DNA from 2 places in the Thalassotalea agarivorans genome. Region 2 is predicted to be linked to the other one. Evidence: predicted binding sites of a transcription regulator. Region 2 holds the regulator's gene; the other holds the start of a gene.

Region 1 (7,509 bases), 1.5 Mb from region 2:
GCATTACTCACCCGTCCGCCGCTCGACGCCAGAGGTGCAAGCACCTCTTCGTTTCCGCTCGACTTGCATGTGTTAAGCCTGCCGCCAGCGTTCAATCTGAGCCATGATCAAACTCTTCAATTAAAATCGTTTGTGTCACATAAGTGACTGCTCAATGAATTTCTGACAAAAGCGCCTAATCAATATAAACATTGATTTAGACTTTGTGTCACTCACTGAGTTAATTATTTGGTAAAACCAACATTAACGTGAGTGCCCACACAAATTGCTTGATAACTATTTGTTAAAGAACGATTCTTGCGAATCTCACCGAATATCTCATTCGTATTCGGCGTGTGCTCTACCGTTGAGAGCGGATGCGCATTTTACGCGTCCCTGTTTTGATGTCAACCTTTTTCACAAAAAAACTTTAATTTATTTTGTGAGGTTTTGTTAACTGCTTAATAACCATATTCGCTTACTAAACTTATCAAAACAGCTTCTTGGCTTGTCCCCGAGAAGTGGATGCGCATTTTAGGGATTTTTTGGGTCAATGCAACCCCTTTTTTTAATTTTTTGTTTGTTTGCCTAATTAACGTACAGTTCCCGTGTTTTAACGGTTTGATTACAATTAGGTGGTATTTTTCTTAGACAGTGTCTACAAGCCTGTTAAACTTATAAAAATTGCTACAAACCTTGGTCAAAACAATGAAACCACGTATAGAAAGCTATAAAGGAACCTATCCAAACATTGGACAAAATACTTACATCGACAAAGATGTGATTTTAGTAGGCGATATCAGTATTGATGATGATGCCAGTATTTGGCCACTGGTTGCAGCTAGAGGTGACGTTAACTATATACGAATAGGCAAACGCTCAAACGTGCAAGATGGTACGATTTTGCATGTAACACGCAAAAGCAAAAAAAATCCCGATGGTTTTCCATTAATTATTGGCGATGACGTGACTATTGGACACAAGTGTATGCTACATGGATGCACACTGGGTAATCGCATTCTCGTTGGTATGGGTGCAATTGTGATGGACGGCGCAATTGTTGAAGATGACGTTTTTATTGGCGCCGGCACGGTAGTGCCACCAAACAAAACACTTAAAAGCGGTTATTTATATGTGGGCAACCCAATGAAACAAGTAAGGCCGCTGCGTGAAGAAGAAATCGCTTTTCTTAAGCAGTCAGCGATCAATTATGTTTGGCTTAAAGACGATTATTTAGCTGAACTCGAAGTTAAGTAATACTTCGTTTTCGATAGGTTCGAATTTTTCTAGCCAATCCTCTGCAGCAGCTTCCCAATCTAATCGCGTTTGCTCTGGCACTTCCATCGTGCCAGGGTGATATTTCTCATCTACAAGAATGAAGATTTTCTCTCCAGCAAGTAAGCCTGAAAACACCCAAGCATGTTTTTGTTGGTCAAAATAAAGATCATCATTAAACAAAATAGATTGGTTCATATAGTTAACTCTCTTGAGTTTGTAGTTCTTTTCTCAACATGGTTAATACTGGCGCTACCTGCGGCATATGATTTCGCCAAATAGAAAAGCTCTTTGCTGCTTGGCCAACAAGCATACCCAAGCCGTCGATAACCTTAGTTGCACCTTGCTGACGTGCCCAGGTTAAAAATGGCGTTGGCGCTTTGCTATATGACATATCATAGCAACAAACATCTTCATTGATAATGTTAGTCGGTATTTCAGGTATTTTTCCAGATAAGCTAGAGCTTGTTGCATTAATAATCAGGTCATAGCTGCCTGTTAGTTCATCAAAACCACAACCTGAAACAATATCACTGTCTGCCTGCTCTGCTAACAACGTGGCTTTTGCTTTTGTGCGGTTAGCGATGGTAAGCGATAAAGGCTTTTCAGCAAGTAAAGACGCAACAACGCCTTTTGCTGCACCACCAGCTCCCAACATTAATATGTTGGCTTGTGACAAACTTACCCCTTGGGTAAGTAAGTCTTGCACTAGGCCAAAGCCATCTGTGTTATCACCATAAATTTTGCCACCTTTAAAAGACAAAGTGTTAACTGCGCCGGATTTGGCTGCAACCTCTGACAGCTCATCACATAGTCGCATAGCTTCTTCTTTAAATGGCGCAGTAACATTTGCACCCTTTCCGCCTTCAGCAATAAATGCTTGAACCGCTTGTGCAAAGGAATCTACTTCTGGGGCATACTTGTCATACTCAATATCCTGATTTAATGCTTGAGCAAACGCGCGATGAATTACCGGTGATTTAGATTGTTTTATGGGGTTACCAAAAACTCTGTATTTATCCATATCCAAATACATCTATTATTTTTAAATAAGCTTAGCGAATGTTTGGTAGTGAATAAACCTAAAATAGGCGATACCTTATAAAGAATATCGCCTGCTTAAGCCGAATGATAATAAAGCCGTTTAGCTGCTACAAATTAAAAGGTGTAACCCACCATTAAAGAGTAAACAACCGGGTTTATGTCAACGGAAGAACTTCCAATAGCATCGCCGGCAACATCAAAGCTAGCATCTGTTTCAATATTGATATAACGAATCGATGCGTTTACATGCCATGAATCATCAATATGATAATCCGCGCCAATTTGCCCTGCGATACCAAAAGAGCCATCGAGCGATAAATTACTGAGCCCTAGATCCTTTGGAGCTTGTGTAAATGATTCGTCAAAGAAAATGGTGTAATTCACACCAACGCCAACGTAAGGTTGAAAGCGACCTTCGGTATTAAAGTAGTAAAGCGCACTGAGCGTTGGTGGTAAATGAGTGACTTCTGCAAGTTTAATACCGTCGGCACCTAAAACAGCTTGCGGATCATGTAAGGTGATATCGTGCGTAAAAGGTGTTGCCGCTAAAACCTCTAAAGCAATTTCAGCCGTAAAGAAATAGACAAAATTCAGCCCTAGTTGGGTATCGTCACCCACAGACAACGACATGGTTGAGTCTGTGTCAGCCAGGAAAATAGCACTTTGATCGCTATTAGGTGACACATTCGTTATACCGCCTCTTAGGTAAATGTCTCCCGCTTGATTTGCTAACAATGGCGTTGAAAATAAAGTTGTTGCTAGAGCAACCGATAAAATTGAACGTTTAAACATGTTAATCCCACTTGTTCTAATGTAATTAGCGGGAAGTTTAAAAAGACTATCAATAGGAGACTTGATTTAGGTCAAGTTCTAATGCGCAAAGTAGTAAGCAACCAATACTTTGTTAATGTAGATCAAAAAAGGCGCATTAACAGCGCCCTTTTCACCCAGCTAGATAAATACTAAAAACGATAACCTAGCGACAGTTGACCAACAACAGGGTGCATATCAAAATCACCGACAGCTCTGCCCGTTAGCGTAACGTCAAAGCCTACATCTAGCTTTGTGTACATATATTTGACAGAAGCGTTAAGCATAAGGTTGCGTGTAATAAACACATCCATACCAAGTTGCGCGTTGTAGCCAAAGCCCATGTCCGCTTCAAAGTTCGAATAAAGTGCCGTATTAAACGTATTCAAATCTTCGCCGGTAACAAAGCTATAGTTCATACCGCCACCAATGTATGGCTTGAATCGACTACGGGTATCCATGTAGTAAACAAGATCTACATAGACGGGCATATAACTAAAGTTGGCAAATGCGGCTTCATTTGCGGTACCAAAAAGGTTTACGTCGTGTTTAATCGGACCACCGACTGTCGTTTCAATCGCCCATTGATAGTTGAAAAAATACTGCCAGCTAGCAAAGCCACTAATGCCTTGCTCTAATTCGACATTATTTAGTGTTTCTGAAGAACCGATATACAATACTGATTCAGTTTCAGTCGGTACAGATGCAATAGCACCAATTTTAACCACCTGATTTCCACCACGAAAACGAGTAGCGTCACTAGCGAACGAAGATAGCAAAACAATTGATGCGAGGGTTACGGTAAATAAAGACTTCATGGACTATCCTTGAACAACTTAACTAACAGCAGGGAAAAGCAGTGTAACAAGCTTATATCCCCAAACCAATACAAAATAAATAATCGACATAAATACAGCGGCAGATCCTAAGTCCTTTGCTCTTCCACTTAATTCATGATGCTCAGTACCGATACGATCAATAGCAGCTTCAATACCGCTATTAAGCAATTCAGTAATCATAATGCCAAACACGCCTGAGGCAAGAATGGCAAATTCTACAAAATCGGCTGCTAACCATGCGGCCAATGGCAACAAAACTAGCGCCAAAAATACTTCCTGACGAAAAGCAATTTCATGTTTATAGGCTGCTTTTAGTCCCAACCAGCTATGCTTTATCGCTGGCCACAAGCGACCAATATGTGAATAATTCTGCTTTGCCATGATACTACTCCGACAACCAATCTCTGGGCACTAAATAGTCTTGCAATGACGCTTCTGGACTACCATCAGGTGCTTGATAGTTGTATTCCCAGCGGGCTAATGGTGGCATAGACATTAGTATTGATTCTGTTCTGCCGCCAGACTGTAAACCAAATAAGGTGCCTCTGTCGAATACTAAGTTAAACTCTACATAACGACCACGGCGATACAATTGAAACTGTCTTTGTTGTTCGGTAAAAGGTGTTTGCTTACGTTTTTCGATAATCGGCACGTAGGCATCAATGTACCCTTGCCCAACAGCTTTTACATAGTCAAAACTTTGGTCAAAACCCCATTGATTTAGATCGTCAAAAAATAACCCGCCAACACCGCGAGTTTCGTTTCTGTGTTTTAGGAAGAAATAGTCATCACACCACTTTTTATGTTCTTCATACACTGTGGCGCCAAAAGGCTGACACAAGTCATGAGCAACTTGGTGCCAATGCTTCACGTCGTCGATGTTTGGATAAAACGGCGTTAAATCAAAGCCACCACCAAACCACCACACTGGCGACTCTCCTTCTTTTTCAGCCATGAAAAAGCGGACATTTGCGTGCGATGTTGGAATATGAGGGTTTTTAGGGTGAATGACTAAAGAAACACCACATGCTTGCCACTTTCTGCCAGCAAGCTCAGGACGATGCGCCGTTGCTGATGGCGGCAGAGTATCACCCGATACTAGAGAAAAGTTCACACCGCCTTGTTCAATAACGTTGCCATTGGTGAGCACACGAGTGCGGCCACCGCCACCCTCTTCTCTCGTCCAATTGTCTTCGACAAACGTTGCGCCGCCATCTGCACTTTCTAGCGCACGGCAGATATCATCTTGAAGCGTTTTAAAAAAGCTGATGACTTGGTTTATGTCTACATTACTCATACGCGGAATACTTTTCCTGTTAACGCATCGATGATTTGTGAAGGTTGCGAATATCCCAAGGTTTCTCCTTTCAACACGTAGTCTACTTTATCACCTAGTCGCTGCTCTGCTTCTTGCCATGTCCTCGCTGGTTCTAAGCCAGATAGATTAGCACTAGTTGAGACAATAGGTTTACCGGTTAGGTTGCATAAATTTACCACATCTTTCTGGCTGGTTATGCGCACCGCTATGGTGTCAAACTGCCCAGTTAAGAATGACGGTGTGTCTGCATTTGCAGGCATAACTTGCGTAATACCGTCTGGCCAGCGAGATAACACTGAAAAACGTTTGTCTTGGGGAATTTTACTATCGTCGATATACGGTAATAATTGAGAATAGTTGCCAGCAAGCAGAATTAACCCTTTTTCAACAGGGCGCTGCTTTATCTTTAATAACGCTTGAACGGCAGCTTCATTGTCTGGATCGCATCCTAATCCAAAAACTGCTTCTGTCGGATAGGCAATCACGCCACCTTGGCGATACACCTCTAATACGTCTTGATAGTCCAAGTGTTAACCATTCTCACAAAAATTTTGGCGAATTTTAGCAATTTTGCACTCGTTAACCTATAGCAAACAGAAAAATAATTGGCGCTTTAATGAACATACTTTCAAAAATCGATAAAACAAAGGTATAATTGCGCGCTTTCTAATGGCTTTGGGAATGGTGTAATGAAAGTCGGAATCATTATGGGGTCAAAATCAGATTGGCCAACTATGCAACACGCAGCAGAAATGCTCGATCAACTAGGCGTAAGCTACGAAACAAAAGTTGTTTCGGCACACAGAACTCCGCATCTTTTGGCAGAATATGCTGAGTCTGCAAAAGACAGAGGCATTAAAGTAATTATCGCTGGTGCTGGTGGCGCTGCGCATTTACCAGGTATGACAGCGGCATTTACGCCACTTCCTGTTCTTGGCGTGCCAGTACAATCAAAAGCATTAAGCGGTCAAGATTCTTTGCTGTCAATCGTTCAAATGCCAAAAGGTATTGCTGTAGGTACATTAGCTATTGGCACCGCTGGTGCAGCAAACGCTGGCTTGTTAGCCGCTCAAATCCTTGCGACGCACGACGAAAAAGTTATGGAAGCGATTGAAACGTTTAGGACGAATCAAACAGACACTATTTTAAACAACCCTAATCCACAAGATTAATAGATATGAATGTTCTAGTACTTGGTGCAGGTCAACTAGCCAGAATGATGGCGCTGGCAACAAAGCCATTGAATATCACTATCCGCGCCTATGATGTCGGTAGTAAAACAGTTGTCGACCCATTAGCGTTAGACAATAGCTACGGTGATTTAAACGACGGTATAGCATTTGCCGACGTTATTACCGCTGAGTTTGAACACATCGATCATGATACTCTCGCGATATGCGAAGCAAGCGGCAAACTTAAGCCAAGCGCACAGGCCATTAAAACAGGTGGCGACCGCCGTTTAGAAAAAGCCTTACTAGAAGCAGCAGGTGTAGCAAATGCACCACATGTCATCATAGCGGACAAAGCCGACTTTGATCGTGCCATTGAAACATTGTCACTACCGATTATTTTCAAAAGCGCTTTGGAAGGTTATGACGGTAAAGGTCAATGGCGCTTAAAAGACATGTCGCAAGCTAATGCGATTTGGGATGATATGGCCAACTTCATAGCCGAAGCAAACACCAGTGTTGCGCAAGGCATAGTAGCGGAACAAATGATTCCGTTTGATCGCGAAGTATCAATGGTGGGAGCACGTGACGCTAAAGGCAATACGTTTGCCTACCCTATCACTGAGAATCATCATACTAACGGTGTACTAAGCGTATCTATTGCAACCAATGAACATGAAGCTCTGCAACAACAAGCAGCGCTTGCGTTTGAAAAAGTAGCCGATGCGCTCGACTACGTTGGTGTTTTGGCAATCGAGTTTTTCCACGTAGGCGACAAACTCCTGGTAAATGAAATAGCGCCGCGTGTGCACAACTCTGGTCATTGGACGCAACAAGGGGCAGATTGCAGCCAATTTGAAAACCATATTCGTGCCGTATGCGACTTACCACTTGGTAGCAGCGAATTAGTTCGCCCTACCGCTATGGTTAATGTGTTAGGCGAAGATAACTTGCCTCAAGAGATTTTCACTATCCCTTCGCTGAAAATGCATTGGTATGGTAAAACGAAGCGTGCGGGTCGAAAAATGGGTCACATCAATGTCTCAGGCAGCGACAAACAAGTATTACTTGAACG
Region 2 (7,509 bases):
TTTGATTCTGCGCCTGTTGTGTTGTCTTTCACCGTCATACGGTCGATGAAGAAGAAAGCATCACCCCAGTTGTGGCCTGATACGTGCTCAAACGTTAATACGTTTACGTCTGCATCACCGATTAAAGAAAAATCAGAGGTATTTTTCAATACAGTTAAGCTGTTGTCACTCCAAAACATTTCTGCATTAGCAGATACTGACGTAGCAAGTACGGTAGAAGCGATTGTAGTTTTTAAGATAGATTTGTACGACATTTTCTCATTATCCTAAGAAAGCAAATTTAACAATAAATAGTAACGCTAGCACAGCAACGCTAGGGCTGATTTCCTTGAAGCGGCCTGCAAAAATGCGCACGGCAGCGTAAGCGATGAAACCAAAGCCAATACCGTGAGCAATAGAGAAGGTAAGTGGCATTGTGATACAAATTACCGCTACTGGCACAGCTTCTAATAAGTCGTCCCATTTAACATTAACAAGACCCGCAAGCATCAACACAGCTACAAAGAAAAGCGGCGCTGCTGTTGCGTATGCCGGAACCATGCCCGCTAGTGGTGAGAAGAACAATGCAAATAGGAAAAGAATACCAACTGTTACAGCGGTTAAACCTGTTTTACCGCCTGCTGATACACCGGCAGTACTTTCTACATAAGATGTTGTGGTAGACGTACCTAATACACTACCAGCCATTGTTGCTGTTGAGTCAGACAATAGCGCTTTACCTAAACGCGGAAGCTTGCCTGATTCGTCTAGTAATTTACCCTTTTGAGCAACAGCGATTAACGTACCTGAAGTGTCAAACAAATCAACAAATAGGAAGGCAAAAATAACGCTGATCATGCCTACTTCAAAGGCACCAGCAATATCTAGTTGAGCAAATGTAGGTGCAACTGCTGGTGGCATCGAAACAATACCCGCATAGTCTACTTTACCGATGATAACGGCAATAAAAGTGATCGCTAGAATCGAGATGATAATTGCTGAATTAAAGCCGCGGTTAGCAAGGCCAACAATAATAAATAAACCAACAGCTGCTAATATCGCTTCAATTGAAGTGATGTTACCTACAGACACTAATGTCGCAGGGTTATCTACTACGATACCTGCATTTTTTAGTGCAATGAAGGCTAGGAATAAACCGATACCCGCTGCAATACCAAAGCGCAATGAATGTGGGATTGAGTTGATGATCCACTCACGCACTTTAAACAGACTTAATAGCGTGAAAATAGTACCTGAAATGAATACTGCACCTAAAGCAACTTGCCATGTATAACCCATGGTAAGTACTACGGTGTAAGTGAAAAATGCATTTAAACCCATACCTGGCGCTAGTGCGATAGGGTAGTTAGCTAAAAAGCCCATAATAAAACAACCGATAGCAGCGGCTAAACAAGTCGCTACAAATACCGCACCTTGATCCATACCGGTTGCTGATAGCATTGATGGGTTGACGAAGATAATGTAAGCCATAGTTAAGAAGGTTGTTAGACCGGCAATGACTTCTTGTTTTATCGACGTATTATTTTTTGTTAGTTGAAAAAGTTTCTCAAACATAATATCTCTCGAAAGTTAGTAAATTTTGCTTTTATAATTGTTATTTTATTTCCACGATATCAAGCATATTAGCTTGCTCAATACCTTTGTGAATCTCGGTGTGTTGCTTTATTGGTTCTGCATCAAAGGCGATATCGCCACCGTTTATTACTTCTGATTCGGCAGACACAGATTTAAAATCAAATAGGTTGCTATCGCATAAATGAGAAGGCGCGATATTGCGAGTTGCGGTAAACATCGATTCAAGTCGACCTGGATGCTGTTGTTGCCACTGTTTTAGCATGGCTTTAATATTTTGACGCTCTAAATTTGGCTGCGAGCCACAAAGGTTGCAAGGAATAATAGGAAAGTTCTTAAGGTTAGCATATTGCGCTAACTCTTCTTCCTTACAAAAGGCGAGGGGACGAATAACAACATGTTCACCGTTATCAGACATTAATTTTGCCGGCATGGCTTTAAGCTTGCCACCGTAAAACATGTTTAGCATCAAGGTTTCAATAATATCATCGCGATGATGGCCGAGAGCTATCTTTGTTGCACCTATCTGTTTTGCTGTCTTATATAAAATGGCGCGACGCAGACGTGAACATAAACTACAGGTAGTTTTTCCTTCTGGAATCTTTTCTTTCACGATCGAGTAGGTATCTTCTTCGATAATGTGAAATTCAACACCTAATTTCGTTAAATAATCAGGCAAGATGTTTTCTGGAAAACCGGGTTGTTTCTGATCGAGATTGACAGCAACTAAAGAAAAGTTGATAGGCGCAGACTTTTGCAATAACGACAATATTGCTAACAAGCCATAACTGTCTTTTCCACCCGATAAACACACCATGACCTTGTCGCCTTCTTCAATCATGTTGAATTCAGCAATCGCTTGTCCAGTTTGGCGTCTCAGGCGTGTTTCTAGCTTTTTCAGCTGCGCCTGTTGTGTCGGGCTTAAAGTGGTCATGTTTGTCTCAAATATTAAAGCGCGCGTATTATAACAGCGCGTTATTTGAACACAACGCTATTTTCAAAATTGTAAACATTTTGCCGAAGAATCGACGACAATGTTGCCAAGTTTTCGCTTTATTGTGACAATATTGTTACTGCAATGGCGATTTATAACCGACTGGTTTTAAGGCTAAAACATCACAATTTAAGCGATCGATAACGTGCTCCGCAGTATTGCCGATTAACGCTGCTGATATACCCGTGCGGCCTATAGTGCCTAGTACAACAAGCTCTGCATCTAATTCTTGCGCTACTTTATCAATAACATCTTCAGGTAAACCTTCTCGCACATGTGTATTGTCGGTGGCTATGGAAAACTTACTTGCATGCTTATCCATCGCTTGTTGATGATGTTGCTTTAACGCGCTGTTGTATTCCTCAGTATTGAACTCAGGTATCTCTATTGCGATGTTAACCGGTGTACCCGGATATGAATTGACTAGATGTACATTGCCTTTGATCAATGTTGAAAAGGCGATGGCCTCCTGCGTTATTTTATCGTTTAGTAGTAAGTGTTCCTCTTCTTCACTACCAACATTGATAGACGCAATTATATTGCCGTCTTCTGGCCAATCGTGCTCCTTAACAAGTAACACAGGGCAAGGGCATTTACGCAGTAGGTGCCAATCAGTGGGTGTAAATATCACTGATTTAAGTTTGTCATGTTCGTGCGTGCCTTTAATCACGATATCAAATTCATGTTCAATAACTTGTTCAATCACAGGCTCAAACGGACGATTGTGCCAAATGACCTCTGTCGTTACTTCGATATTATCTTGATTACATTTATCAATGATGGCTTTTAGCCATAATTCGCGATCTTTTAATACAGTAGCGCGCATTGATTCTCGCTCTTCACCCGAAAGCATGGTGGTCATTTCGTATGAAAAATCAAAAATTGAAACAAATGCGGTGACGGAGGCTTGTGTAACTTTTGCTAATTGCAAAGCACGCAACAATGCTTTTTGATGGTCTGTGGAAGGATCGATTACAACTAATATTTTTTTATATTTTTCCATAACTTATTCCGTTTATTGACCGCGAAATTAAAACTATTATGGTTAAAATTATTAGATGAATCTTTGTTTTAAATCAAGTATTGCAGCAGATAAATCTCTCTATTTAGACACGTTTAAAGTGCTGCAACTGTCTTGAGCTGGTCTTTATCTAGGATTGTGATCAGTTTACCTTCAAGTAAAATCAGTCCGTTTTTATGAAATTTATTGAACAAGCGGCTGATGGTTTCTACTGTTAAGCCCATATAATTACCAATATCAGAACGCGTCATCGCCAGTCTGAATTTATCAGCGCTCAGTCCTCGTACTTTGTATCTGTCGCTTAAGTTAATAATAAACGTGGCTAACTTTTGCTCTGCTGTTTTATTGTTTAGCAGTGAAATCATGTGCTGATCTGACTTAATCTCTGCGCTCATCAATCGCATGATTTGCTTTTTCAAGCGAGGCATAGTGTTAGATAGATTATCGAGCGTATCATATGGTATTTCACAAACCATTGCCGTTTCTAGTGCTTTGGCAAAGCTTGGATGTTCAGCTTCGGCTATAGCATCGAAACCGAGTAAATCACCGGCTAAATGAAAGCCAGTAATTTGTTCATCACCCTGTTCATCAATAATGAAAGATTTGAATGAACCAGAGCGAATCGCATACAGCGACTTCATTTTGTCGCCACTATTGTAGAGATGATCACCCTTGTGAGCAGGCATTTTGCGATCAATGACTTTATCAAGTACGTCAAGTTCATTGTCATTGAGGGTAAATGGCAGGCAAAGCTCGCTAATACTGCAATTTTGACAATGAATGTGTTGTTGGGCATTACAACTTAGCTTATACATGAAGCGTCAATACCTTGTTAATAACCTTGTTTTTTATATGGTATTAAAACAACGCAAATGATGCAATGACAACGGTATAAATACCGAAACAAAGAATAGCACTGGCGGCAATATTTCTTACCAGCGAATGCTGAAAATACTGTCGAATGGTAACGCCTCCTAAAGAAAGGCTTAACATCATCGGTAGGGTACCTAAACCAAAGAAAAGCATAATTAGCGCGCCATCAAGTGCGCTGCCGCTGGCTATAGACCAGGTTAAGGTCGAATAGACTAGTCCGCAAGGCAACCATCCCCACAGCATACCTAAAATCAACGCTTTGGCAGATGAATCAACAGGAATCACCTTTTTAGTGAGCGGTTGAATATGACGCCATAACACATGCCCTAGTTTTTCTAGCACAACGAGTACGGAAGTCAGTTTCATTAAATACAAAGCAAGAAAAATTAAAAATAAGCCTGAAAACAACCGTAGCAGGGTTAACGGAACACCCAGTTTTGAAACAGCGATAGAAGATGAAAACCCAACGATGGCGCCAATCAGTGTATAAGACAATATGCGGCCAACATTGTAAGCAAATCCAGTGCGAATTTGGTTAGCACCGCTTGCCGCTGCAAGGCTCGTGCTTATAGCGCCGCACATACCAAAACAATGTCCAGAGCCTAATAACCCAATAAGTAATGCAGACAATAAATCAAGCGTCATCGTGCTGTTTATCGTCCTTCTTCGCTCCATCTTCTTTGTTTGGCGTGGTAGGTTTGTCATCGTCAAACAAAATACTCATACCTTGCTTTTCTAAGTCGTCAAACTGCTCAGTTTTCACAGCCCAAAAGAACAGGTAGATGCCTATTGCCGTAAGCAATATTGCGATGGGTATTAAAACGTAAATTATGCTCATTTCTTTAACAATCTTAGTGAATTTGAAATGACTAATATCGAACTTGCCGACATGCCAATTACTGCCATATAAGGAGTAATATAGCCCATAACGGCCAAAGGGAGAACAATGGCATTATAGGCAAATGCCCATCCATAGTTTTGTTTGATAATGTTATTGGTTTTCTTCGCGACAGCAAGTAAGCGCAACAATGCATTGAGGTGATTATTAACAAAAATCACGTCGGCACCGCTTTTGGCAACATCCGTGCCGCTTCCCATGGCAATAGAAACATGTGCTGCGCCAAACACTGGGGTATCGTTGACGCCATCACCAATCATGGCAAGTGTTTGGTTTTGTTGAAACGCCTGAATCTGTTTCATTTTTTGCTCGGCTGATTGATTCGAATAGACCGAGTCTATCGACAGTTGCTTTGCCACTACCTCACAGCCTTGTGCGCTGTCACCAGATAAAATAGTGGTATCAATGTTACCTTGTTGTAATGCATCTATGGTCGCAACTGCATCTTCGCGTGTGGCGTCTGCAAGATAAAACACAGCGGCTAACTCATTGTCTATGGTTAATACACATTGTGCGTCGCTATAGTCTGTTGCATCAAGCCAAGCAGGTTTACCAATCGCTAACGATTTCTCGGCTAAATTAGCTGTTACCCCTTGCCCTGGATGCACTTTGGCATTAGTAACCTTATCGATAAAGTTTCGATGGCTACTAAATGCCTTTGCAATCGGGTGCTCTGATTTAGCTTCTAATGCTGCCGCCATTTCTAACAAACGTGTTTCGCTATACTCTTCATTAATCACCTTGACGGTATTAATGGTGAACTCACCAGTTGTCAGTGTGCCAGTCTTGTCAAAAGCAACGTGGTTAACTTTGGGCATGGTTTCAATAACATGGCCTGCTTTAACCATAATGCCTTCGCGATTTAATCGCGTTGTACCGCAAGTTAGCGCGGTTGGTGTTGCTAAAGATAGGGCGCAAGGGCAGGTGGCTACAAGCACTGAAAGCGTTATCCAAAATGCTTCTTCTGGAGCGTGTGTTGACCAGTAAAATGCGGTACCGATTGCAGTTAGTAGTATTATTGCCACAAAGTGTTGGGCAATTTTATCCGATAGCTGCGCTAATCTCGGCTTATGATTTTGCGCACGCTCACTTAAACGGATCAATTGGCTTAAAAACGACGTGTTATTTTCATTTAACACCTCGAGGGTTAATACGCCATCGCCATTAATCGTGCCAGCAAAGACTTTCTCTCCATGCTGCTTTTTCACCGGCAGTGGCTCACCACTGAGCATAGATTCATTTAACTGAGATTCACCTTCAACAATAATAGCATCAGCGGGCACAGTTTCTCCCGGCTTGACCAATACCATATCACCGGTTGTTAAACGTTTGGCGGGAATATATTGCTCCGTGCCATCGATTATTCGTGTTGCCGTCATTGGCATCAGTTTTAATAAGTTCGCCGACATTTCAGCCGCTCGACTTCTTGCGCGAAACTCCAAAAATTTGCCAATAAGCAGCAAGAATGTAAACATTGAGACGGACTCAAAGTAAACTTCGCCTTGTTGCGAAATAGTCGCCCAGCAACTGGCGAAATAAGCGAGCAATATGGCAATAGAAACAGGTACGTCCATCGATAAACGCTTAGCTTTTAACGCACGAAACGCACCAGAATAGAAGGGGAATGCGCCATAGGCGATGATAGGCAGCGTTAACAGCATTGATGTCCAACGCAAGTAGACAAGCATTGTATCGGACATATCCGAAAAGGCGCCAAAGTATAAGCCAACCGCGATCATCATCACTTGCATCATCAAGATACCTGATACCCCTAAACGGCGGATAAAGGTTTTGGCTTGTTGCTTATTTTGGCTTTCAATGTGATTTGCTTTAAACGGTAGCGCGGTGTAACCGAGCGTATCGATTGCTTCAATCACTTCGCTGAGCTTTACCTTGCTCTCTTGCCAGCTGACATTGGCTCGGCGGGTGGTTGCGTTAACTGAAATCGCTACTACACCGTCTAGTTTAGAAAGCTGCATTTCTATTAACCAGGCACAGGCTGCGCAGCTAATACCTTCTACCGTCAGAATGGTTTCTTTATGATCGCCTTCAGTAAAGGTGAACTCTGATTGCAGGCTTTCATCATCAAGCAATTTGTTCTTGGCTAATTGTTCCGGTACTAACGGATCGGACTTTTGAGAAGGTTCTGTG

The links. Region 2 encodes FNR, which switches genes on or off when oxygen is low (the NO sensors DNR and NnrR bind a similar motif). Its sites were predicted from a motif close to TTGATCTAGATCAA; they were not measured.
Region 1: the regulator FNR is predicted to act here: its motif matches at 3,152-3,165, upstream of QUD85_RS00145 (OmpW/AlkL family protein).

Annotation. Positions count from the first base shown of each region.
Region 1 covers NZ_AP027363.1:23,509-31,017, reverse strand. The annotation lists rRNA gene QUD85_RS00165 (16S ribosomal RNA) at 1-123, opposite strand, end outside; gene QUD85_RS00160 (gamma carbonic anhydrase family protein) at 688-1,236, shown strand; gene QUD85_RS00155 (hypothetical protein) at 1,213-1,452, opposite strand; gene aroE (shikimate dehydrogenase) at 1,457-2,278, opposite strand; gene QUD85_RS00145 (OmpW/AlkL family protein) at 2,413-3,090, opposite strand; gene QUD85_RS00140 (OmpW/AlkL family protein) at 3,261-3,926, opposite strand; gene QUD85_RS00135 (diacylglycerol kinase) at 3,945-4,328, opposite strand; gene hemF (oxygen-dependent coproporphyrinogen oxidase) at 4,333-5,244, opposite strand; gene QUD85_RS00125 (L-threonylcarbamoyladenylate synthase) at 5,241-5,792, opposite strand; gene purE (5-(carboxyamino)imidazole ribonucleotide mutase) at 5,955-6,437, shown strand; gene QUD85_RS00115 (5-(carboxyamino)imidazole ribonucleotide synthase) at 6,443-7,509, shown strand, end outside.
Region 2 covers NZ_AP027363.1:1,880,134-1,887,642, reverse strand. The annotation lists gene QUD85_RS08840 (outer membrane protein OmpK) at 1-254, opposite strand, end outside; gene QUD85_RS08835 (NCS2 family permease) at 262-1,554, opposite strand; gene ttcA (tRNA 2-thiocytidine(32) synthetase TtcA) at 1,595-2,506, opposite strand; gene uspE (universal stress protein UspE) at 2,643-3,569, opposite strand; gene fnr (fumarate/nitrate reduction transcriptional regulator Fnr) at 3,683-4,402, opposite strand; gene QUD85_RS08815 (sulfite exporter TauE/SafE family protein) at 4,446-5,105, opposite strand; gene ccoS (cbb3-type cytochrome oxidase assembly protein CcoS) at 5,095-5,298, opposite strand; gene QUD85_RS08805 (heavy metal translocating P-type ATPase) at 5,295-7,509, opposite strand, start outside.